DNA from 3 places in the Bacillus pfraonensis genome. Region 1 is predicted to be linked to each of the others. Evidence: predicted binding sites of a transcription regulator. Region 1 holds the regulator's gene; each other region holds the start of a gene.
What was found. Region 1 encodes Rex, which represses fermentation and respiration genes when NADH is low (regulators of the CRP and FNR family bind a similar motif). Its sites were predicted from a motif close to TTGTGAAATATTTCACAA; they were not measured.

Region 1 (8,279 bases):
TAATAACAATCCCCATTTGAACAGTGAAAATATCTCCGAAGTGCTGGAACGCCACACCGAACGTAGGTTCCAAACTCGGGATTGCACCGACTACAGCTTTAGGTGTATCAATTAATCCTGTTGCTACTCCTAAGATTGCTGTAAGAATCATCCCATAGAAAACTGCACCATTTATCTTTTTAATCATTAAAATGATCGTAATCACTACACCGAAAATCGCAAGTAATGTTGTGCCCTTTGTTAAATCCCCCAATCCAACAAGAACCGCATCATTCTTCACAATAATCCCGGCATTTTGAAAACCAAGAAAGGCAATAAACAAACCAATACCTGCCGCTACCGCGAACTTTAACTCCACGGGAATTGCATTAATAATTTTCTCACGAATACCAGAAGCAGTAAGAATAATAAAGATAATACCTGACATTAATGTTCCGGCAATCGCTGTTTGCCATGGAATCCCCATTGTTAACACCGCTGTGTAAGCAAAGAATGCATTGATCCCCATACCTGGCGCTAAAGCAATTGGATACTTTGCAAAAACCCCCATAATGAGTGAACCAATCGCAGCTGCTAATGCAGTGGCAACAAAGACCGCTCCCGGATCCATTCCTGTTCCAGCTGGTAATCCCTTAATATTCCCCAGCGACAGTGTAGCAGGATTGACAAACAACACATATGCCATAGATAAAAATGTCGTTAACCCTGCAATGAACTCAGTTTTATAATTCGTACCGAGCTCATCAAACTGAAAATAACGTTTCATCCTACGTTTCCCCCGTTATATGATTACTCGTCGTAATCCTCCCTAGCCCTCTTTTATCTATAAAAATAAAAAAGGCCTCCATTGCGTATACATGGAAGCGTTCTATAAACAAAGGTAGATTTCCCCTAACCTTTATACAAACGCCTCGTAGTCAAGCCATTTACGGTAGCTAGGTAGAAACTTTCGGGCCATATCCCCGATATTATACGACGGCTATAATATTCACTTTTCACATCAATTACATACTCATATTAACTCACACACAGGTATATGTCAATCTAAAAACGAACATTTTTATATAAATAATCATTTTCGTTCGTGTAGATAGACAAAAAAAGATCCATCTATGCATAAAATCATAGATGGATCTTCCTTTAAGCGAAAAAACTTATTCTATTCCCACTCAATCGTTGCTGGCGGCTTACTTGTTACATCATACACGATACGGTTAACGTGTTTTACTTCGTTAACGATACGTACAGAGATTTTCTCTAATACGTCCCAAGGGATACGTGCCCAGTCAGCTGTCATACCGTCAATAGATGTTACTGCACGGATACCTACTGTGTAATCGTAAGTACGCTCGTCACCCATAACACCTACACTACGCATACCAGGAAGCGCTGTGAAGTATTGCCAAATTTCACGGTCTAAACCTGCTTTTATGATTTCTTCACGTAAAATCGCATCAGATTCACGAACGATTTCTAATTTTTCTTCTGTAATCTCGCCTAATACACGAATACCAAGTCCTGGACCTGGGAACGGTTGACGCCATACGATTTCATCAGGAATTCCTAATTCAGATCCTAATGCGCGCACTTCATCTTTAAATAACGTATTTAAAGGCTCAATTAATTTAAACTGCATATCTTCTGGAAGTCCACCAACGTTATGGTGAGATTTAATTGTTTGTGCAGTTGCTGTACCACTTTCAATAATGTCTGTGTACAGTGTACCTTGTGCTAAGAAGTCCATTCCTTCTAATTTAGAAGCCTCATCATCAAATACGTAAATGAATTCGTTACCGATGATTTTACGTTTTTGCTCTGGATCTTCAACGCCTTTTAATTTATTCATAAAACGTTCTTTCGCATCCACTTTAATAACGTTCATGTGGAAGCCTTCGCTAAATGTTTTCATAACACCTTCTGCTTCACCTTTACGAAGTAAACCGTGGTCAACGAAAATACATGTTAATTGATCACCGATTGCTTTATGAATTAATACCGCTACAACAGAAGAGTCTACACCGCCACTAAGTGCGCATAGTACTTTTTTGTCACCAACAGTTTCACGGATTTTCTCTAATTCCACTTCAATAAAGTTTTCCATGTTCCAGCCTTCAGAACATCCACATACGCCGAATACGAAGTTTTTGATTAAATCATTTCCGTGCTCAGAGTGACGTACTTCTGGGTGGAATTGTACGCCGTATAGGTTTTGTGCTTCATTACTCATACCAGCAATTGGGCAAGAGTCACTTGTTGCATCCACTACGAACCCTTCTGGTAAACCTGTTACTAAGTCACCGTGGCTCATCCATACAACTTGCTCTTCTGGAAGGTTTGCATATAATTTTGATTCGTTCTCTACTTTAAGAACTGCTTTTCCGTACTCACGATGGTTTGCACGTTCTACTTTTCCACCAAAGTGTTTTGTCATAAGTTGCATACCGTAGCAAATACCAAATACCGGTAATCCTAATTCAAAGATTTTTTCATCACAGTGGAATGCATTTTCACCATATACACTGTTTGGTCCCCCAGAGAAGATAATCCCTTTTGGATTCATTGCTTTAATTTCTTCTGCAGTAATTGTATGTGGATGAAGTTCACTGTATACACCGAACTCACGAATTCGACGTGCAATTAACTGATTGTACTGACTCCCAAAATCTAAAACGATAATCGTATCGTGCTGTTTTTTCAAAATAATCACCCCAACGTTAGTTCTGTATATAAATATTTTCACCAATTTGGCAAAAAGCATTACCAATATAATAAAAAAAGCCAGTCCTCCGCCCTCAGTCTCATAACAAAGAAAAGGCAGGGGTCTGACTTTATAAAGATAGTATTCCGCTCTTTATAAATATAAGACGCACTGCCTTCATAGTCAGGTTGTTTACGGTAACCCGGTAGAGACTCTCAAACCATATCATTGAGGATATATGAAGGATTGTTTTATATTATCTTCCTAGATTCTAACAATGAAGTATCAATATGGTCAAGAGAGAAAGCGACAAAATTCTACAGAAATTATTTTCTCAGTGTGATTAAATCTTTATCGCAATAATTTTTCTTCCATGTACAACAAAAAAACATCCATCTCTATTAGAGATGGATGTTTTTTTATGCGAACGAAATTACATCATTCCGCCCATACCGCCCATGCCCATGCCGCCCATGTCAGGCATTGCTGGTGCATTTGGTTCTGGTTTGTCAGCAACTACAGCTTCAGTTGTTAAGAACATAGCTGCAACAGATGCTGCGTTTTGAAGTGCAGAACGAGTTACTTTTGTTGGATCTACGATACCAGACTCAAGCATATTTACCCATTCGCCTGTAGCTGCGTTGAAACCAACGCCTACTTTTTCGCCTTTTAAGCGTTCTACAACAACAGATCCTTCTAGACCAGCGTTGATTGCGATTTGGCGAACTGGCTCTTCTAATGCACGAAGTACAATGTTGATACCTGTTGCTTCGTCGCCTTCAGCTACAAGACCAGCTACTTTTGTATATACGTTCATAAGTGAAGTACCGCCACCTGCAACAATACCTTCTTCTACTGCTGCACGAGTTGAGTTAAGTGCATCTTCAATGCGAAGTTTGCGCTCTTTTAACTCAGTTTCAGTTGCTGCACCTACTTTAATTACCGCTACGCCACCTGCAAGTTTAGCAAGGCGCTCTTGTAATTTTTCACGATCGAATTCAGAAGTTGTTTCTTCTAATTGCGCGCGGATTTGACCGATGCGAGCTTCGATTTGTTGTGTATTTCCAATACCTTCAACTACAGTTGTGTTTTCTTTCGTTACAACAACTTTACCAGCGCGTCCTAAAGATTCAACTGTAGCAGATTTTAAGTCACGTCCTAATTCTTCAGTGATTACTTCGCCACCAGTTAAGATTGCGATATCTTCAAGCATTGCTTTACGACGGTCACCAAATCCAGGAGCCTTAACAGCTACTACATTGAATGTACCACGAAGTTTGTTTACTACTAACGTAGCTAACGCTTCGCCTTCTACATCTTCTGCAATGATAAGAAGTGGTTTACCTTGTTGTACCACTTGCTCTAACACTGGTAAGATTTCTTGAATGTTAGAAATCTTTTTGTCAGTGATTAAGATATATGGGTTATCAAGGACTGCTTCCATTTTGTCAGAATCAGTAATCATGTAAGGAGATGCATATCCACGATCGAATTGCATACCTTCTACTACATCTAATTCTGTTGTGAATCCTTTAGATTCTTCTAAAGTAATAACGCCGTCGTTACCAACGCGTTCCATTGCTTCAGCAATTAATTTACCTACTTCTTCGTCAGCAGCAGAGATAGCAGCTACTTGCGCGATAGAAGATTTACCTTCGATTGGTTTAGAAATCGTTTTTAATTCTTCTACTGCTGCAACAACAGCTTTTTCGATACCTTTACGAAGACCCATTGGGTTCGCACCAGCTGTTACGTTTTTTAAACCTTCACGAATCATGGCTTGTGCTAATACAGTTGCAGTTGTTGTTCCGTCACCAGCTACGTCATTTGTTTTGCTAGCAACTTCTGCTACTAATTTTGCACCCATGTTTTCGAATGCATCTTCTAATTCGATTTCTTTTGCAATTGTTACACCATCATTTGTAATAAGTGGTGAACCGAATTTTTTCTCAAGTACAACGTTACGACCTTTTGGTCCAAGCGTTACTTTTACTGCGTTTGCAAGAGTGTCGACACCGCGAAGCATCGAACGACGTGCTTCTTCACTAAATTTAATATCTTTTGCCATAATATTTGACCCCCTTGGATTTTTAAAATGTATATAATTAACCGATAACTGCTAAAATGTCACTTTCACGTAAAATCAAGTAGTCTGTACCTTCATATTTCACTTCAGTACCTGCATATTTTGAGAAGATGATAAGATCACCTGCTGCTACCTCTAAAGCAACACGCTCACCATTTTCAAGCACTCGACCAGTACCTACTGCAACAACTTTACCCTCTTGTGGTTTTTCTTTTGCAGTGTCTGGTAATACAATACCACTTGCTGTTTTTTCTTCTGCTTGAACAAGCTCAATTACAACGCGATCACCTAATGGCTTTAGCATGAACAATAACCTCCTCATTTTCCTATGTAAATTTTCTTTATTAGCACTCAAAGACTATGAGTGCTAACACACTTATAATAATAAATAATCTAAATTTCTTTTGCAAGTAAAAAAATCATAATTTTTTCGCAAATTACGATATAAACTTTTTCTATACAACAATAACAGCAATAATTCTCAAGAAAGCCTTTTTATATGAATCGGCTTTTCCACTTATCGTATGTTACAATATGAAGGATGCCATAAGTTATTTTCTCTATAGGTACTGCTTTTTCCTGTTATCTATTTCATTTTCAAATAAAGATTTACAAAAAAATAATAATACAAACAGTTATTACGTATCCCACGGCGGGATGTTCACATGTTTCCTCGCCTTATCTCATAAATTAGAGTTAGAAAGGATGGTTAACCCATTTGAAAAAACAATATTGGTGGATTATAGTTACATATATTCTGATGCAACTATCGGGAATTTTTGGCATATGGCTCCTTTTCAAAACAGGACTATATGATAATATGGCAGTTTCACGAGAGCAGAAAATGCAAATCATGGCTGGGCACTGGTCAATCATCAGCTTTTTTATTGCATTATGTATTATACTTTGGCTTCTTAGAACCGATATACGTGAAAGACATTTAGATACGAAGCGAGCTAGCATTCCTGCTACAATCGGCTGGATTTTTATCGGTTTCTTTTTAGCTATGTTTGCTCAAATACTTGCAGCTAATATTGAAATGCGATTATTAGGGATTAATCCTGGTTCTCAAAACACTCAAGATTTGATGGAAATAGCAAGAGCTACTCCATGGTTCCTTATTGTTATATCTATCATCGGTCCTATTTTAGAAGAGATTGTCTTTAGAAAGATTTTATTTGGAACACTCTATAAAAGATTTAATTTCTTTATCGCAGCCATTATTAGTTCGCTTGTTTTCGCGGCCATTCACTTTGATTTTACACACTTGTTAGTATACACTTCCATGGGGCTTGTTTTCGCTTTTCTATATGTGAAAACAAAACGAATCATCGTTCCTATTATGGCTCATGTCGCGATGAATACATTAGTCGCAATAACTCAAGTACTAGTAAGTAACGAACAAATACAAGAAATGATCAAACAAGCAGAAAAAATGCAAGGATTTATCGGAGGATTTTAAATATGAGGAACTCACCATTGTTCATGGCAGCACTGTATTTCCTTCTTGGATGTATCTTTACACGTTTCGCAATTACGAACGTTACAGATACAATTTGGAACTTTTGGACACTGCTGTTCGCTGCTATGGCAACAATTGATTTTAATTTGGCACTTCGACTTATCTTAGTCAAATTTACAAAGAAAAGGCAATAATAAAACGCAGAGGGATTTCCTCTGCGTTTTATTGTGGATAATTTTTCAAAAAATAAACGAGCGTTTGTAATTCTACAGCTAAATCAATATGATGAATTCTTATGTTTTCTGACACATTTAATCGTGCCGGTGTAAAATTTAAAATTCCATGTACATTTGTTTCGGCCAATCGATCTGCTACAGCTTGTGCAACGGTAGCAGGTACTGTTAATATTGCCACCTGTATATCATTTGTTAAACGTTCTTCTAATTCATCCAAATGATATACAGGAATTCCTCCGATTTCTTTTCCAACTTTCTCTTCATTGACATCAAACGCCATTTCAATCTTTGTATTATTATTTTTCGTGAAATTGTAATGTAAGAAAGCGGTCCCTAAATTACCCACTCCAATAAGTGCTACACGTGTTATATCATCTTGATCGAGCGTTTCTCGGAAGAATGATAGTAAATAATTCACATTATATCCATATCCCTTTTTCCCTAACGCTCCAAAATATGAAAAATCTCTCCGAATTGTTGCTGAGTCTACCTTTACCGCCTCACTCAATTCTGCCGATGAAACACGTTGCTTACCAGAAAGAGATAAATTTTGGATAAATCGATAGTATAGAGGCAATCGTTTGGCAGTGGCCTGTGGAATCTTTTGCTGATCCATGTAACCTCTCCTCTCTTCCTATCTTTGTTCACAGATTTAAAATAAATACATAAGTTTAGCACTTATGACTTTCCCTGTATAATAGAGAGAAGAATTCTCTCTTTATTTTAAACTATACACTATTTTTAGTATGATTGAGAAATATAAACATGGCAAAGTTAAGAAATTATTTGAGGTGAAAACATTGATTTTATTACAAGTGAATGGGCTTTCAAAATTATACGGTGCTGAAACAATTCTTGCAAACATTAAATTGGAAGTCCAAACAAAAGATCGAATTGCACTAGTTGGTCGAAATGGTGCTGGAAAATCTACATTATTAAAAATAATTGCCGGTGAATTATCTCACGATGGTGGAGAAATTATAAAGCCAAAAGATGTTTCTATTGGTTATTTAGCCCAAAATACAGGTTTGGAAACTTCTTTAACAATTTGGGATGAAATGCTTACCGTCTTTACACATCTGCAGCATATGGAGAAGAAACTTCGAAGGTTAGAGCAGGAAATGGGTAAGGAAGAGAACTTTTCAAATGCTGCTACGTACGAGAAATTACTCGCTGATTATGATCAATTACAGTTAGACTACAAAGATCAAGGTGGTTACCAATATGAAGCGGATATTCGCTCCATTTTAAGTGGACTTGGTTTTCCAGCGGAAACACACCAAACAACAATTTCCACATTAAGTGGCGGACAGAAAACAAGACTTGCTCTTGGGAAGCTACTATTAACAAAACCAGACTTACTCATCTTGGACGAACCAACAAACCATTTAGATATCGATACATTAACATGGCTTGAACAATATTTACAAGGCTATCCTGGAGCTATTTTAATCGTGTCCCACGATCGCTACTTTTTAGACAAGCTTGTTACACAAGTATATGAAATTTCTAATAAAGAGAGCAGACGATATGTTGGTAACTACAGTAAATATTTAGATTTAAAAGCTGCACTATATGAGCAAGAAATGAAACGTTATGAGAAACAACAAGAGGAAATCGCTAAACTAGAAGACTTTGTCCAAAAGAACATTGCTCGTGCGTCCACAACAAAACGTGCACAAAGTCGCCGGAAACAATTAGATCGGATGGAATTACTGACCAGACCATTAGGTGATTCTAAATCCGCATCCTTCCACTTTGATATCGAAAAACAAAGCGGAAACGACGTATTACAGG
Region 2 (8,279 bases), on a different contig from region 1:
AACAAATGTTAGGGATATGGGAAGTTGCAGAGGGAGAAAAGATAAAAACAAATCATTTTGCCTTTGGAGTAACGTTAGAAGATTTAAAAAGGGCAAATGAGTGGTTACAAGAAAGAGGGATAAGACTAAGAAAAAGTTTTGAAAAAGAACCAATTGAACCAATTGTACATGATTGGATGCCGTCGGCGGCTGTTTATTTTTATGATTTAGATGGAAATAGTTTAGAGTTTAACGCAAGGTTAGATGAAGAATCAATTGGAATTAGTGAAGTACTGTATCTTAGTGAATGGTTAGAGAGAAAAATAAAAAAGCTGATGAAATATAGAGATCTTGGTATGGGGTGTAATGATAAATAGTAAATGAAATTTTATCAGCATAAATTCAAATATATCGGCCATTTCTCATTATATATCGGCGATTCGACAAAGGATATCGACGTTCCAACAAAGAATGACATAAAAAATAGAGTGTGGAGAAGACTTTCACCACACTTTTAAAATAAAAAGGCTGATGAACGAGTCATCAGCCTTTTTATTTTAAAAGATATTAAATATAGCGTTAAGTTGAAGTAAGCTAATGATAGCTAAGAAGATTAAGCTATATTTCATTGCTGTTTTAAATAAAGCAGATTCTTTACCAACTAGTCCAACTGCTGCACATGCAACCGCTACGGATTGTGGTGAAACCATTTTTGCCATTGTACCGCCGACTACGTTTAATGCAACGAGTGTAGATGGTACGATATCTAATTGTGCTGCAGTTACTGCTTGAAGTGGTGCAAATAATGAACCACTTGATACTACAGAACCAGTTAAGAATACGCCGATCCAACCTAAGATTGGAGATAAGATTGGGAAGGCATTGCCTGTAGATGATAAAGCTAGTCCAAGAGTAGAAGACATACCAGAGTAGTTTGTTACATATGCTAATGCAATTACACTACAAATTGTATAAATTGGAGCTTTTAGCTCTTTTAATGTTTCAATAGTTAGTTCCTTAACCAATTGTCCTTTTGCACGATATACAAGTAAGGATACGATAATTGCTAGTACAATTGCAGTAGTTGTAGATGAAAATACATCTAGTTTGAAGATTGCTGCAAATGGTGTATCTGCATTTACAATTGGTGTTGTTTTAATAACGTGATTGTGTAAACCAGGAACCTGGATGTTCCATACTAAGCTCCCTAATGCGCCATCTGGAGCGAATAAACCTTTAATTGCTTTTAAATTGAAAATTGTTACGAATGCTGTTAAGAAAGCAAATGGTGACCAAGCATATAAAATTTGTTTCATTGTGTAATTATGTTTTTCAGCTTGCCCAGCGTTAGTTTCATCCGAAGATTTTGGTTGCCATATGCGTAAGAATAAAGCTAATGCAACCATGCTGACAACAGCTGCGAAAATATCAGTTAGTTCGGCACCAAGGAAATATGTTACAACAAATTGTGTGATAGCAAAAGAACCACCACTTACAAGGATACCTTGCCAAGTTTCTTTAATTCCTTTGAAACCGTCTACCATTACCACAAGTAAGAATGGTAATACAAAGCTGATGAAAGGTAATAATGTTACAGTTTGACGACCAACAATTAATGCATCCATTTGTGTTAATTGAGCAGGTACTGTAACTGGAATACCCATTGCTCCCATTGCGCCACCAGCAATATTTGCAACTAAACAAATACCCGCTGCTTTTAATGGATTAAAGCCCATACCTACAAGTAATGCTGCTGTAATTGCAACTGGTACACCAAAACCAGCTGCACCTTCTAAGAAAGCACCGAAAGAATAAGCGATTAATAAGACTTGAAGACGACGGTCATTTGTAATACTGGAGATGCTGTCACGAATAACGTTAAATTGTTCAGTTTTTACTGTTAATTTGTAAAGGAAAATTGCTGCAATAACGATTGTACAAATTGGATAAAAACCAGCAGCTACTCCAAATGCAGCCGATGATACTGCCATAGTTGCAGGCATTTTGTAAACAAATATAGAAAGAATGATTGCTAGAATTACGCTATAAAGTCCTGATAAATATCCTTTGATTTTAAATACTGTTAAACAAAGAACAAAGAATAAGATTGGAAGAGCAGCGACAAGTGCTGATAACCAAATGTTGTTTAATGGATCATAAATTTGTGTCCAAGTACTCATAATAATGACAACTCCTATCTATAATATGTGAATATATTCACATTATTTGTGAAATAATTCACAATCAATTTACATTGCTAAGTATATTCCTGTTCAACACTATTGTCAACGTAAAAAAGTATAATTATTCCATAATAGTGTCAACTGTAAAAATTCCGCTACATTTTGTTCATAAACTGGACAAAAAGAGGAACCGTGTATGTGAAAGTACACGATTCCTATATAAAACCAAACTCTTTCTATTTAGGTGGGAGAGAGGATCCGGCCATGTATAGAAGCGGTCAGAATTTCTTCCTGTCATTACCAAGTTAGAGCGAGAACAATGCAAGTCATTTTTTTCGTAGCAGTGACTTATGTGTCGAAAGATCCAAGGGGATTTTTATTTTCCTTTATCTTTTATATAGGAAGTTTTGGATAATTATATAACCAAGTGCAATATTAATGAAACTTATGAAAAACTATCTATTTTACCAAAATTTAACTATATCCATCGTAACAAGGCGATTTTTATAGGTCAAATAACTTAAAAAGATTACATTCGCATATCATTTCAGAGTAATATTTTACAATATCATTACAGGGAGTAGTGTAAGTGAAAAAATATAACAAAAAGGTTGATAAATCAGCATTTAGAAGCAAAGTATACCTATCTGTATGTTTTGCTTTTTCACTAAACCGTGTAGTATAATATTCAAAATCAGCAGGGGTTTTGTCCTTAATTGTGTGTTGATAAAAGGAGGAAATAATTTTTTTATTTTAGGTTGATAAAGTTGTGTCGTAACAGGAAATATAAAAACAAATATATAAAGATAAATAAAGAGAAAATAAAAATGAAAAAATGAGGGGAACTTTATGAATCAAAATCAATTTGATTGTTGTATTTCAGAAGAGGATGTACAAATGCTACGAGCGTTAGCTCACCCGCTCCGCCTTCGCTTAGTAATGGAGCTGATGGGTCGTGGAACTTGTAACGTAACACAATTGCAGGAAGTATTAGAAATTCCGCAATCGACTGTTTCGCAGCATTTAACGAAATTAAAGCAAAATAAGGTTGTTCGTTTTGAAAGACGTGGCTTAGAAGTATATTATCAAGTGCATAATGAGAAAGTAAGTGAAGTTGTAAAGACATTATTTTCATAAAATTTGAATATTATGGGAAAATCTGTGTAGAAATACACGGATTTTTTTGTGGAATAGAGTTTTGAAAATATGGAAAGCTAGGAGGTGTAATATATAGAAGGAGGAATAAATAATGGATGTAAAGCGTGTGAAACAAATTTTGTCGTCTTCAAGCAGAATTGATGTTACGTATCAAGGTGTACCAGTGTGGATTGAAAGTTGTGATGAGGGAAGTGGAATTGCAAATGTACATGATATAAAAACACCACATGAAACAGTGCAAGTGGACGTTACAGCGTTAGAAGAGCAATAAAAAGCGAAAGTTAGCTTTCAGTAGCTAACTTTCGCTTTTTATTTATAAAAGTGATAAGAAGTATGCAATAGCTCATAATTTATGCATATTGGTATATTTTTTGAAATACCCGTCTTCATGTTTTTTCATCGCAAAACATGAAAAAACAAGATTTTTTCTATGTAATGACAAATTGGAACATAATTTGCATAGAGTAAGTAGCAATAAGAAGGGGGTTGAAAAGTGAAGAATGAAATGAAACTAAAACGTTCGTTGAATTTTTTTCAGTTAGTATTACTAGGTCTAGCCTACATGGCGCCATTAACTGTATTTACTACCTTTGGAGTTGTAGAATCTTTATCTAAAGGTGTAATACCAACCGCGTATATACTTGCCCTATTTGCAATGTTGTTTACGGCTTATAGTTACGGACAAATGACAAAGGCTTATCCGATTTCTGGATCTGCTTATACGTATACGCAAAAATCTTTGAGCCCAGGGTTAGGTTTTATGGTTGGTTGGATAATTTTAATGGATTATTTGTTTATTCCTATGATTAATTTCCTCATAATAGCACTCTACCTGTCTGAATATTTCCCTTCTATTCCTTCTAGCATATGGATTGTTGCAATGATTGTCATTGTTACTGTAATCAATATTATAGGGACAAAATTAACGATCACAATGAATATGATTTTTTTAGGATTCCAATATTTTGTATTGTTTCTGTTTTGCATATTATGTGTAAACTCTCTCCTCAATGGGAATGGAGAAGGAACTATATTTTCGTTAAAACCATTCATAAATTCTGAATCATCAATTTTAGCTGCATTTTCTGGCGCTGCAGTTCTTTGTTTATCTTTCTTAGGCTTTGATGCATTAACAACTTTCGCAGAAGAAACGATTAATCCCAAAAAGACGATTCCAAAAGCAATATTTTTTGTAATTGCTTGTTCGGGTATCTGCTATATTCTTGTTTCTTACCTTGCACACTTAATACATCCGGATTATGCATCTTTTAAAAATCTAGATACAGCAGCTGCTGAAATTGCGAGAATGATAGGCGGGAATTTATTTAATGCCATATTTCTTGCAGGAATGATAGTAACTTCTTTTACTTCAGCTTTGACTTCTCATGCTAGTGTTTCACGTATCTTATATGCAATGGGAAGGGATTCGGTATTGCCGAAGACATTCTTTGCCTATATACATCCACGCTTTCACACACCTATCAAGAATATTATTTTAGTGAGTATTTTTGCTCTAGCTGCGCTATTTACCGACCTTGTTACCATTACTTCTTTCATTAATTTTGGTGCACTAATTGCATTTACATTTGTAAATATCTCAGTTATTGCTCATTACTTTGTTAAAGGGCGTCAGAGATCTTTAAAATGTACAATTTTATATTTTGTGATTCCGTTTATTGGTGCGAGTATAACACTCAAGTTATGGAGCGATTTGGATAAGATGTCTATGATACTAGGAGGAATATGGGCCTTTGTTGGGATTGTTTATTTACTCTATATAACGAAATTATTTCGAGTTCAACCACCACAAATGAATTTTGATGAATCACAGAAAGAAGATGGACAAGAATTATCGATTTAGGAGGAACATGATGACGAAAAAAGCAGATGTTATTTTAAGTAGTGATGCTGTGTTTACAGGAACGAAAGAAATTTCTATTCCGGCTTCTATTGTGGTTAAAGATAATAAAATTATTGCTCTTGTTCAAAAAGATAACATTCAAGATTATGTTGATACGCACACAAGGATTTATGATTTTGGAAATCAACTTATTATGCCTGGGTTTCATGACTTTCATATTCATCTTATGCTAGGGAGCTTAGTAAATGAGGGAGTACAGCTTATTCATGCACGTTCAGCTAAGGAAGTTGCAAGGCTTGTAAAGAAACATGCTGATGAAAATAAAAATGCACCTTGTGTGATTGGAAGTAGTTGGGAACAGAATTTGTGGGAGTCGGAGGAAGAACCCCACCGGAATATATTAGATGAATGTATTGCAGACCGACCAGTATTTTTATATCATGCTGAATTTCATTGTGCATGGCTAAATAGTAAGGCTTTAGAAATGGCGGGGATTCATAGAGGAACAAAAAATCCGCCGTATGGAGAAATTGTGAAAGATCAAAATGGCGAGCCAACAGGGATTTTAAAGGAAAATGCAGTAGGGTTAGCAACAAATATATTACAGTTTACTCCCAAACGAAATAGAGCGTTGCTTCAGAGCTTTTTAATAGAAACTGCAAAATACGGTGTAACGTCTGTACATGATTTATTAAGAATACCTGAAATGGGTGTGGAAGAAGCAGAGCTATACGATGAATTTGAGAAGGAGGGGAAGTTAACAACAAGAATTCATTTTGTGGCTCCTCTGAATGGTGATTTAAAATTAGCAAAACATTTAAATGAAACATATAACTCTAATATGGTTCAATTTTGTGGGTTTAAACAATTTATAGATGGTGTTACAACAAGTTATACAGCATATTTATTAGAACCATATTGTACTCAAGAGACAAGCGGCTATACAACTTATCCTCCAGAAATAATAAAAAAGTGGACAGTCGATGCGGATAAAGAAGGATTTCGTGTAAGGTTTCATGCGATTGGAGATGGAGCTGTACGTTTAGCGTTAGATGCTTTTGAAGAGGCGCAAATGCGGAATGGTAAAAGAGATGCAAGACATGCAATTGAGCATGTTGAAATGATTCATCCAAGCGATATTGAGAGATTCCAAAAACTAGGGGCGCTTGCTTCTATTCAGCCAGAACATATTAATCTTACAAGTAGAGAAGTATATAAGAATTTAATTGGATTAGAAAGAATGCAGCACAATTATTTGATGAAAACATTAATGGATGCAGGTGCAATGCTTGTATTTGGAAGTGATTATCCGGTAGTTACATTAAATCCGTTACCGGAAATCTATAGGGCAGTAACAAGGTTAGATGATGAAGGAATAGAGTGGAATTCGCAGGAGAAAATTTCTTTGGCTGAAGCTTTATGGGCCTATACATACGCTCCCGCATATGCTTCATTTCGTGAGGATGAACTTGGAACAATAGAAGAAGGAAAGTTAGCAGATATTGTTGTATTGGATCGGAATTTATTTGATGTGCCTGTGACAGAAATTAAAGAGGCTTCAGTTATTTTCACAATGGTAGATGGAAAGGTTGTCTACCAGGCTGAAAAACAAGTTGTCCAAAATGAATACTAGGAGGAGAAAGGATAATGAGTACGATTACAATTGGTCTAGTTCAATTAGCATGTGGGGAGAATATCGAGATAAATATAGAAAAAACGATTGAGAAGATAAGAGAAGCAGCAGATAAAGGTGCCCAAATCGTTTGTTTACAAGAGCTTTATCATGCCGAGTACTTTGCTCAAAATGTCTCGGTTCATAATTATGAATTAGCTATTTCTTTTGAGCATGATGCATTACAAGTGATGCAGAAATTAGCGGAAGAATTACATGTCGTTTTAATTGTTCCTTTTTATGAAAGGGTAGCACAGGGAATTTATTTTAATAGTGCAGCAGTGTTTGATGCGGATGGTAAATATTTAGGGACAACACGTAAAAATCATATTCCAGATGGACCTAATTATCATGAAAAATATTATTTTACACCAGGAAATACGGGTTATCCCATATATAGTACAAAGTACGGGAAGATAGGAATCGGGATATGCTGGGATGAATGGTTCCCTGAAGTAGCACGAATTTTGACATTAAAAGGTGCAGAAATATTGTTTTATCCGTCAGCAATCGGTTCTGAGCCGGATCATCCAGAGTTGTCTACAAAACCAGTTTGGACAAAAGCTATTTCAGCTCATAGTATTCATAATGGTGTATTTGTTGCTGCTGTAAATCGAGTAGGGAAAGAGAAGGATATGAGTTTTTATGGAGGGAGTTTTATCAGTAATCCAATGGGAGAAATTATTTGTTCCTTAGAGGAAGAGGAAGGGGTGTTAATTCAAAAAATTGATACGAAAGAAATTAAAGCGGCACGTAATCTATTGCAGTTCTTAAGAGACCGTCGTACTGATACGTATTCACCATTGTTAGAAAAAGAAGCTTTAGGATCAGTGAAAATACAATAGGGAAAATGTTAAATAGAAAGGACCCTCATATTTGAGGGTCCTTTCGTATTGAATTTGTTATTCCATCATACGTGCAATTTTTTTAGAGAACATAAGAAGTACTAAGCCAAGTACAATTACGATAATACCAATGCTTGCGAATACTTCCAGGTATCCTAAAGATTGTGTGAAAGCAGCTAGTGCACCAGCTAGATAGTTCGCCATACCAGAACCTGCTAACCATACTCCCATTAATAGAGATGCTAATTTTACAGGAGCAATTGCACTTACCATTGATAGACCGATTGGTGATAAGAATAATTCACCAATTGTATGGAACATATATGTGAAGACGATGAATAGTAAGTTTGCTTTCGTAGCAATGTTTGCTTCATCACTTCCAGTTTTCAAAACAGCTAATGTTAAAACAAGATAACCAATTCCTAGTAAAATCATACCAAGTGCCATTTTTGTTGGAACTTTTAAGTCGCCATTTTTTGTTTTAGATAGTTTCATCCATAACATAGATACGAATGGTGCGAATAGTACGATAAATGCTGGGTTAACAGATTGGAACCAAGATGTTGGAACTTCCCATCCGA
Region 3 (8,279 bases), on a different contig from region 1:
TCCATATGAAAAACGGTCTATTGGTTTCGTATTCTCTGGTGATGCTGAAACTGAAATTTTAATAATTTCTTGCTGAGCGTTAACTACCTTTTGTAGTAGTACATTATTAGATGGCTTTTTCTCTTGCTTTTCATTTGATTTTTTTGTATCAAGATTTAGAATTAGACCATTATCTGTATACAAATACATATCACCGTCTATAAAGTATAAATAAGATTTAGATGGTTCAACAACTCCATCATAAATTTGCTTTTCATTGCCACCAGTAATTTTCCGCTTATAGACACCGTCTTTTTTTAAGTAATAGAAGAAATCTCCTTTTATATTCATCTTTAAAGCATCTTTTATTTCTAATGTCTCTTTATTTTGTTGAATATCTAACTCATATATACCATTATCTCTTTTTTGATTATCTAAACTTAGCGAAAAATCTACAATTGCATACAATTTGTCTTTATTGTATGTACCACTGGATATTTCTGCAAAACTTTCCTTTGACCAAGTTTTGTCACCTTTACTTACTTGTGTGCCACGAAATTTATTCCAGTACACAATACTATCATCGATTGTTTCAGCCCAACCAGATGTTTTAATCGGTGACTCTTCTGCTTGTCCTGTTTTCAAATCCTTTTTTACAATTCCTACAATATCAAATCCACCATGTTCAGAATACTTTTTCTGATAGAACAACGATTGATCCTTTACGTAAACATAATTTGTATTTGTTTTCAGTGTATCTAGTTTTTTTGTAGAAATATCATACTTCATTAAAGAAGGCATTACATTTGTATTTGTATTTTTGTCCTGATCCCAATGGATAAAATATAAAATCTTATCTTTTATATTTATATAAGAAGCATTTACCCCTTTTACAATATGCTCTGATGTTTGAAACTTATCTTTCGTACGATAAATGCCCCCCGTGTTTTTATTACCATTTACCGCATAATACACCCAGCCATCACTATCTGCCATTTTTCCCTCATTAGAGATATTGCCAACTACATTTCCCCTTTTCTCATTTTCTTTCATTTGTTCTTTTACTACTGAATCAATTTGTTCTTCTTTTGTTTCTTGCCCCATACTTGTAGTCGAAGTTTTCTTCTCTGTTCCACATCCTAATACAGAAATTGACATGGCTGCCGTCATAATAGTAGCCGCTATTTTTTTATATACTCTCCCCACTCTTTTTCCCCTTTCCTTTTATTAAAACATCGATGTATATAATAAATTATAGAAAACCAAGAAATTTATATCCATATATTTCAAACAAAAAGGTAGAGGCTTTTCTTTACCTCTACCTTTTCCCATAAAATTGAACTGTATTTTGATATATTTGCTCTGCAACCTTAGCTATAGAAATATTTTTTATCAAGCTAATTTCTTTTAACACATCTTCAATCATATACGGATGTGTCATAATACCTGATTGAAATTCCCAAGGTCCATCAGTTTCTACCATCATATATTCTAGTGGATAGAACGATACGATTTTTCTAATTTTCTCCTTCTGTAAAACATCCGGTGTAATTGAAATGTAGTATCCGTTTTGAATCATGCGCTCCATCGTTTCTTTACTTCCCTTAAACCAATGAAAATGTGCACGTGCAATCTTATACTGCTCAAGTAGATCACATACAATGTCAGCATCTTCATAAACTGCATGTAGCACAATTGGTAAGTCGTACCTTTTTGCTAAATCCACAAATTTCTCTAATATTTCCATATAAGGCTCTATTACAATACCTTTCTTTTCTTGATGTAAATAATACGGTAAGCCCACCTCACCTATCGCAACAAGCTGTTCTACATTTGCTTCAATTAACTTATAAATTTCTTCGCATTCTTTTTTGTTAATTTCCTGCTCTGGATGAAATCCAAGTGCCGGATATACAAATGTATGTTGCCCCGCTAAAGACAGTGTTTGTTGACAAGAACGATAGTTCATGGACACCGAAATCAATCCAGCAATCTCAGTACTTCTTTTCACATCATCAATGAGTTTCATTTGCTCTTTATGCTTATATTGATCCAAATGGATATGACTATCAATCCACTTCATTTCTGTCACCTCTCTTATCTATATAAATCCAATTTGATTTTTCAACATATAAATTACGGCTATGAAAAATAAAAAGAGACTTCCACTCATTTCCTCCTTCTGTTTTCACATGGCATGGGACTAAAAAAGGAACTGACCACTTCTATCCACTGGCGGATCCTCTCTACCATCTAAAAAGAATGGTTTTATGTCGTTTTTCCAATCCTTATTTATATATTTTAATGCACTGCTCCAAATTAAGGACAATAAAAAAACAAGAAGGAATCACCTTCTTGTTTCATCATCTATATTATTTAACAATTAAATTTGTAATGATATCAAAAAGTCCAATACATATGGCAGCAACAGTAAAGTAGCTACAGAAATCTTTTACTTGAAACTTAACTACTTCTTCTTTTCGCATCCCATTCTTCTCCCTTCGCAGTCTCTCCCTAATTTCTTATCTTTTTTTATTATGCAAAAAATATGACAAACAAGCCATCGAATTAACTTACGTAAATCTTACAATGTTGTAAGGTTTAAAAAAATAGCCTCATCTCATAAAGAGAAGAGACCTATTCAATCATTAGTTGGTTTTCAAACATTCATCATCATTTCAGACAGAAAGTTGTATGTTCAAACTTTCTACTTGTATTGTAATAGAATTCGTAAATGCAAACTATCGAATTACCTTACATGTACCTTACAATATTGTCATGAACAATATCACTTTTAACAAATTAACTATAATCGTAAATTTCTATTTTTAAATTTATATATAATAAAAAACACTGTAACATACTCAATGTGACAGTGCTTTACAATAACTTTACCTCATCAACAAAAGCTTACTTCTTGCCTGCACAGGAATACTTTGAGCATCTATCTCTACGAACGATTCACCATAACGTCCTTTTGCGAAAATCTTCAAAGGTTCATCTCTCTTTAACATATGTTTTACAGTTTTCTTTATCTTTTGTTTTCTTCCTTTTTCATCGTAAGCGACAAATTCATATTCATACCAATCATTACCAACATGCTGACCAATACCATTTACAATCGTATAATATTCTTTCGTTTTATAAAATGGATTATATTTATCAATTACTGGTCCAAGCTTTGTTGGTAATAGTAGTATAATTACTACTACCGCCGCAATTACAGTAGCTATTACTCTCTTTTTTATTCTTCCCCGCCTCAAGGTAGCTTCCTCCTCCACACAATTATGTGTAGTTTTCTATAAACTTATTTTAAAGAGAATCCTTTCATTCTGCTATTGATTCCTATTACATTTCCCTTACATTTTTGTAAGAATCCAAGTGGAATTTTATATGATTTTTAACAATTTGTGAACCCTCCAAAACTGTGATAAACATCACACTCTCTATTTTCTAAAGGTTTTATAATACAAATATAAAAATTTGTTAAACATTTCACATTTAAGAGGGGAAATGAATATGAAAAAACGTTTAGTCATGGTCGGGAATGGTATGGCTGGTATACGCTGCATCGAAGAAATTTTAAAGCAAGATCCAGAGCTTTATAATATTACTATTTTTGGTGATGAACCTCATCCAAACTACAACCGCATTATGTTATCTCACGTCTTACAAGGAAAAACAAACATCCAAGATATCATTATGAACGAATACAGTTGGTACGAAGAAAATGACATTACGCTGTATACAAATGAAAAAGTAATAAATATTGATCGGGAAGAACAAGTCATTGTTACAGAAAAGAACCGTATTGTTATGTACGACAAGCTTATTATCGCAACAGGTTCTAGCGCATTTATCTTACCTGTTGAAGGTTCACAGCTTCCAGGTGTAACAGGCTTTCGTACAATTGAAGATACACAATTTATGATAGATACTGCTAAGCAATATAAAAAAGCTGTTGTCATCGGCGGAGGATTGCTTGGTTTAGAGGCCGCACGAGGGCTTATTGATTTAGGAATGGACGTACATGTTGTCCACTTAATGCCTTATTTAATGGAGCAACAACTCGACGCCAAAGCTGCTTCATTACTACGTGAAGATTTAGAAGCACAAGGCATGAAGTTTCTTATGGAAAAGAAAACAGTGAAAATTCTTGGTACTGACCATGTTGAAGGTATTCAATTTGAAGATGGCAGTGTTGCAGAATGCGACTTAATTGTAATGGCTGTTGGGATACGTCCAAATACACAGGTAGCTAAAGATGCTGGTTTACTTGTGAACCGCGGCATCGTTACAAATGACTATATGCAAACAGATGATGAATCCATCTATGCAGTTGGCGAATGTGCCGAGCATGACGGTATTGCCTATGGTCTTGTCGCTCCTTTATACGAACAAGGTGCCATACTGGCAAAACATATAACGAACTCACAAACAGATGGGTATACAGGTAGTATTGTCGGCACACAACTTAAAGTTGCAGGATGCGATTTATTCTCTGCCGGACAAATTTATGAAGATGATAAAACAAAAGCAATCTCAATTTTTAATGAGTGTACACGTTCCTATAAAAAAGTATTCATTCGTGATAATAAAGTCGTTGGTATTGTTTTATATGGAGACACTGCTGAAGGTACACGTCTCTTTAGCATGTTAAAAAAGGAAGAAGATATACAAGAATACAAACCAGTCTCTCTACTTCATAAAGATGGTGAAGAAAACGGCATTGATGTTGCAAGTATGAGTGCTGATGATACCATTTGCGGGTGTAACGGTGTGACAAAAGGTGCAATTGTCCATGCCATCTTAGAACAAGATTTAACAACTTTTGAAGAAGTAAAAGGATGCACAAAAGCTGCTGGATCATGTGGGAAATGTCGTCCACTTGTTGAACAAATTTTATCTCATACACTCGGGGATAGCTTCGATGCATCTGCGCAATCTGTTGGTATGTGCGTATGTACAACTTTATCGCGCGACGAAGTTATAACAGCAATTCACGAGAAAGGTTTAAAATCGCCAAAAGAAGTACGAAATGTCCTTGGTTTCGCACATGAAGACGGCTGTTCAAAATGCCGCCCTGCATTAAACTACTATTTACGTATGACGCGCCCAGAAGAATATGCAGATGATAAATCATCTCGCTTCGTAAACGAAAGAATGAACGGTAATATTCAGCATGATGGTACATTTTCTGTTATTCCTCGCATGTACGGCGGCGTTACTACTGCAGATGACTTAATGAAAATTGCCGAAGTTGCGAAAAAATACGATGTACCGCTCGTAAAAATAACAGGTGCAAGTCGAATCGGCTTATACGGCGTTAAAAAAGAAGATTTACCAAAAGTTTGGGCTGACCTTGATATGACTTCAGGTTATGCTTATTCGAAATCCCTTCGCAATGTAAAATCATGCGTCGGCTCTCGCTTCTGCCGCTTTGGTACAAAAGATTCATTAGGCCTTGGTATGTTACTGGAACAATCGCTAGAAATGGTAGATACACCTCACAAAATGAAAATGGGTGTAACGGGTTGCCCACGTAACTGTGCGGAAGCATTAACGAAAGACTTCGGCGTCGTTTGTGTTGAAAATGGATTCCAACTTTATATTGGTGGTAACGGTGGTACAGAAGTTCGTGAAGCTGATTTTGTCATGATTGTCCCTACGGAAGAAGATGTACTGCGCATTGCCACAGCTTATGTACAACATTACCGTGAAACTGGTATTTATGGTGAACGAACAGCTCCTTGGGTGGAACGAATGGGCTTGGATTGCATAAAAGAAATACTGCAAGATAAGCAAATGGTCACTATGCTAAATGAACGTTTCCAAAAAGCACGTAACACATATGAAGAAGCTTGGGGACAAGCGCTAGAAACTCAGTCACTAAAAGCCATGTATGAAGTAGAAACTGTAAAGTAAGGAGAGATCTACATGTTACAAACGAAAGAAAAAATAAAAATAATGCGTGCCGAAGATCTTCCCGTGCAAATCGGTAAGGAAGTGCGAATAAGGGATTTGTCCATCGCCTTATTTCACCTTTCAAATGGTGACATTCATGCTGTAGAAAATCGTTGTCCTCATAAAAATGGGCCTTTGGCTGAAGGAATTGTTTCTGGAGAATTTGTCTTCTGTCCGTTACATGATTGGAAAATTTCCTTAATAACAGGTGAAGTTCAAAAACCTGATGATGGTTGTATTCAAACATATGAAGTAGAAGTTATTGATGGGGATATTTATATATATATGTAACTTGTACAGGAAATCCCTTTTGGGGTTTCCTTTCAAGTAAAAATAGATGAGGTGTAGAGATGAACGGATACGTATATTTAGTTGGTGCAGGGCCTGGTGATGAAGAACTTATTACAAAAAAAGCAATAAATTGCCTAAAAAAAGCAGATGTTGTTTTATATGACCGCTTATTGAATCAAAATTTACTTCGCTATACAAAGCCAACATGCGAACTCGTTTACTGCGGGAAAATGCCAACAAATCATATTATGCGACAAGAAATGATTAACGCGCATTTAATTCAGTCTGCCAAAGAAGGTAAAATTGTCGTCCGCTTAAAAGGCGGAGATCCATCGATTTTTGGCCGCGTTGGTGAAGAAGCTGCAGCTTTAGCAACGGAAAATATTCTATATGAAATTGTTCCAGGGATTACATCTAGTATTGCCGCTAGTGCGTATGCCGGCATCCCTCTTACCCATCGCAACTATAGTAATAGTGTAACGTTGCTAACTGGTCATACAAAGGGAGCAATTAGCGACCAAGTCAACTACAGTGCCCTCTTAAACAGCGATACAATCGCCTTTTACATGGGTGTTAAAAACTTACCGATCATTTGCGAGAACTTATTGCAAACAGGAAGAAAAAAAGATACACCCGTAGCAGTCATTGAATGGGGTACAACGGGAAAACAACGAGTTGTTACAGGTACATTGTCTACAATCGTTGATTCCGTAAAGAAAGAACATATTTTAAACCCTTCGATGACAATCGTTGGTGAGGTTGTATCTTTACGTAAACAAATTGCTTGGCAAGAACACAAATCACTACACGGAAAAAAAGTTTTATTTGCCTCTGCAACAAACAAAATAAGTATACTAGCGCAAAAGTTACAAACAAATGGAGCAGAAATATATCAAATACCAACTTTCAAAAAGCAGGAATATCAGTTAACATTCGGGCAACTCTGTGAAATATTTAAAGCCGAGCGCCTTGTTTTCTGTTCACCTGAAAGTGTAGCAATCTTATTACAATCATGTGCGCAATATCAAAAAGATATTCGCTCCTTACAAGCAACACTACAACATATGAATAGCACTACTCAAAAAGCACTTATGCAGTATGGATTACTAAGCGAATCAGCAAGATTCTCTACCGAAACAACTATTTACTTAGGACGAAATATTAATCGCATTGCCATCATTCAAGAAAAAATAGGTGCGGGTTCTCATATTATGACGCATGAATATCAAATTGATCATCGTTTTGATGAAATTCATACACGTACACTAACTGAATTCAAATGGGATAGTATTGTATTCGAAGGACGCGCTGCAATTGATACGTTTATAACAGAAGTAAATCGCCTCGGGTTCATGGATGTTCTTCATTTACCATTCTCATATGCCGACGAACCAACTCTGCAATATGCAAATAAAGTCGGCTTCCATAATACCGATACTCAGCTGCAAGCTATCATCGATGAGAAAGAAGTGGTGGCAGAGTGAAAGGTATCGTTTATATGGGACATGGTAGCCGATTACACGAAGGCAACGAACAGTTCATTCACTTTGTTAAGTCCGTTATAAAAGAACGAAGCGAAAGCATCCAAAAAATTGGATTTCTTGAACTAACCACACCGACTGTACAAGATGCAATTGTAGCAGCCATCCAAGACGGTGCGACTGAGGTTTTACTTGTCCCTGTTTTATTATTTGCAGCAGCCCATTATAAACGTGATGTCCCTTTTGAAATTGAAAAAATAAAAAAGCTCTATCCACACAGTACATTTTCAGTTGTACCACCCTTTAGTACGCATCCGCTTATGATTGAACTTGTCGTAAAACGAATACGTGAAGCTATGCCAATGCAAAATAGTGAAATCTTACTTGTCGGTCGTGGTAGCAGCGATTCTCAACCTATACATGAATTAAAACAAATTGGAGCAGCTGTCGAGCAAAGGCTTTCCTTGCCAGTTTCCTGCTCCTTCTTAACAAAAGGAACACCTTCTTTTCCTGATGAACTCAATGAAAAAGCAGCACACGCAAGGCATGTATATGTCATGCCTT

Region 2: the regulator Rex is predicted to act here: its motif matches at 2,206-2,223, upstream of KFD70_RS19010 (lactate permease LctP family transporter).
Region 3: the regulator Rex is predicted to act here: its motif matches at 3,463-3,480, upstream of nirB (nitrite reductase large subunit NirB).

The regions. Positions count from the first base shown of each region.
Region 1 covers NZ_JAHCDO010000048.1:4,460-12,738, reverse strand. The annotation lists gene KFD70_RS26710 (NCS2 family permease) at 1-766, opposite strand, end outside; purine riboswitch at 895-996, opposite strand; gene guaA (glutamine-hydrolyzing GMP synthase) at 1,160-2,698, opposite strand; purine riboswitch at 2,859-2,960, opposite strand; gene groL (chaperonin GroEL) at 3,132-4,766, opposite strand; gene groES (co-chaperone GroES) at 4,804-5,088, opposite strand; gene KFD70_RS26690 (CPBP family intramembrane glutamic endopeptidase) at 5,503-6,246, shown strand; gene KFD70_RS26685 (YdiK family protein) at 6,249-6,440, shown strand; gene KFD70_RS26680 (redox-sensing transcriptional repressor Rex) at 6,469-7,098, opposite strand; gene KFD70_RS26675 (ABC-F family ATP-binding cassette domain-containing protein) at 7,283-8,279, shown strand, end outside.
Region 2 covers NZ_JAHCDO010000019.1:107,825-116,103, reverse strand. The annotation lists gene KFD70_RS19015 (VOC family protein) at 1-356, shown strand, start outside; gene KFD70_RS19010 (lactate permease LctP family transporter) at 537-2,159, opposite strand; gene KFD70_RS19005 (ArsR/SmtB family transcription factor) at 3,012-3,299, shown strand; gene KFD70_RS19000 (acid-soluble spore protein H) at 3,412-3,591, shown strand; gene KFD70_RS18995 (APC family permease) at 3,814-5,181, shown strand; gene KFD70_RS18990 (amidohydrolase) at 5,192-6,814, shown strand; gene KFD70_RS18985 (carbon-nitrogen hydrolase) at 6,829-7,698, shown strand; gene KFD70_RS18980 (peptide MFS transporter) at 7,756-8,279, opposite strand, start outside.
Region 3 covers NZ_JAHCDO010000018.1:44,806-53,084, forward strand. The annotation lists gene KFD70_RS18215 (DL-endopeptidase inhibitor IseA family protein) at 1-1,185, opposite strand, end outside; gene KFD70_RS18220 (TatD family hydrolase) at 1,298-2,062, opposite strand; gene KFD70_RS18225 (YxeA family protein) at 2,871-3,227, opposite strand; gene nirB (nitrite reductase large subunit NirB) at 3,499-5,904, shown strand; gene nirD (nitrite reductase small subunit NirD) at 5,917-6,234, shown strand; gene KFD70_RS18240 (uroporphyrin-III C-methyltransferase) at 6,294-7,718, shown strand; gene KFD70_RS18245 (sirohydrochlorin chelatase) at 7,715-8,279, shown strand, end outside.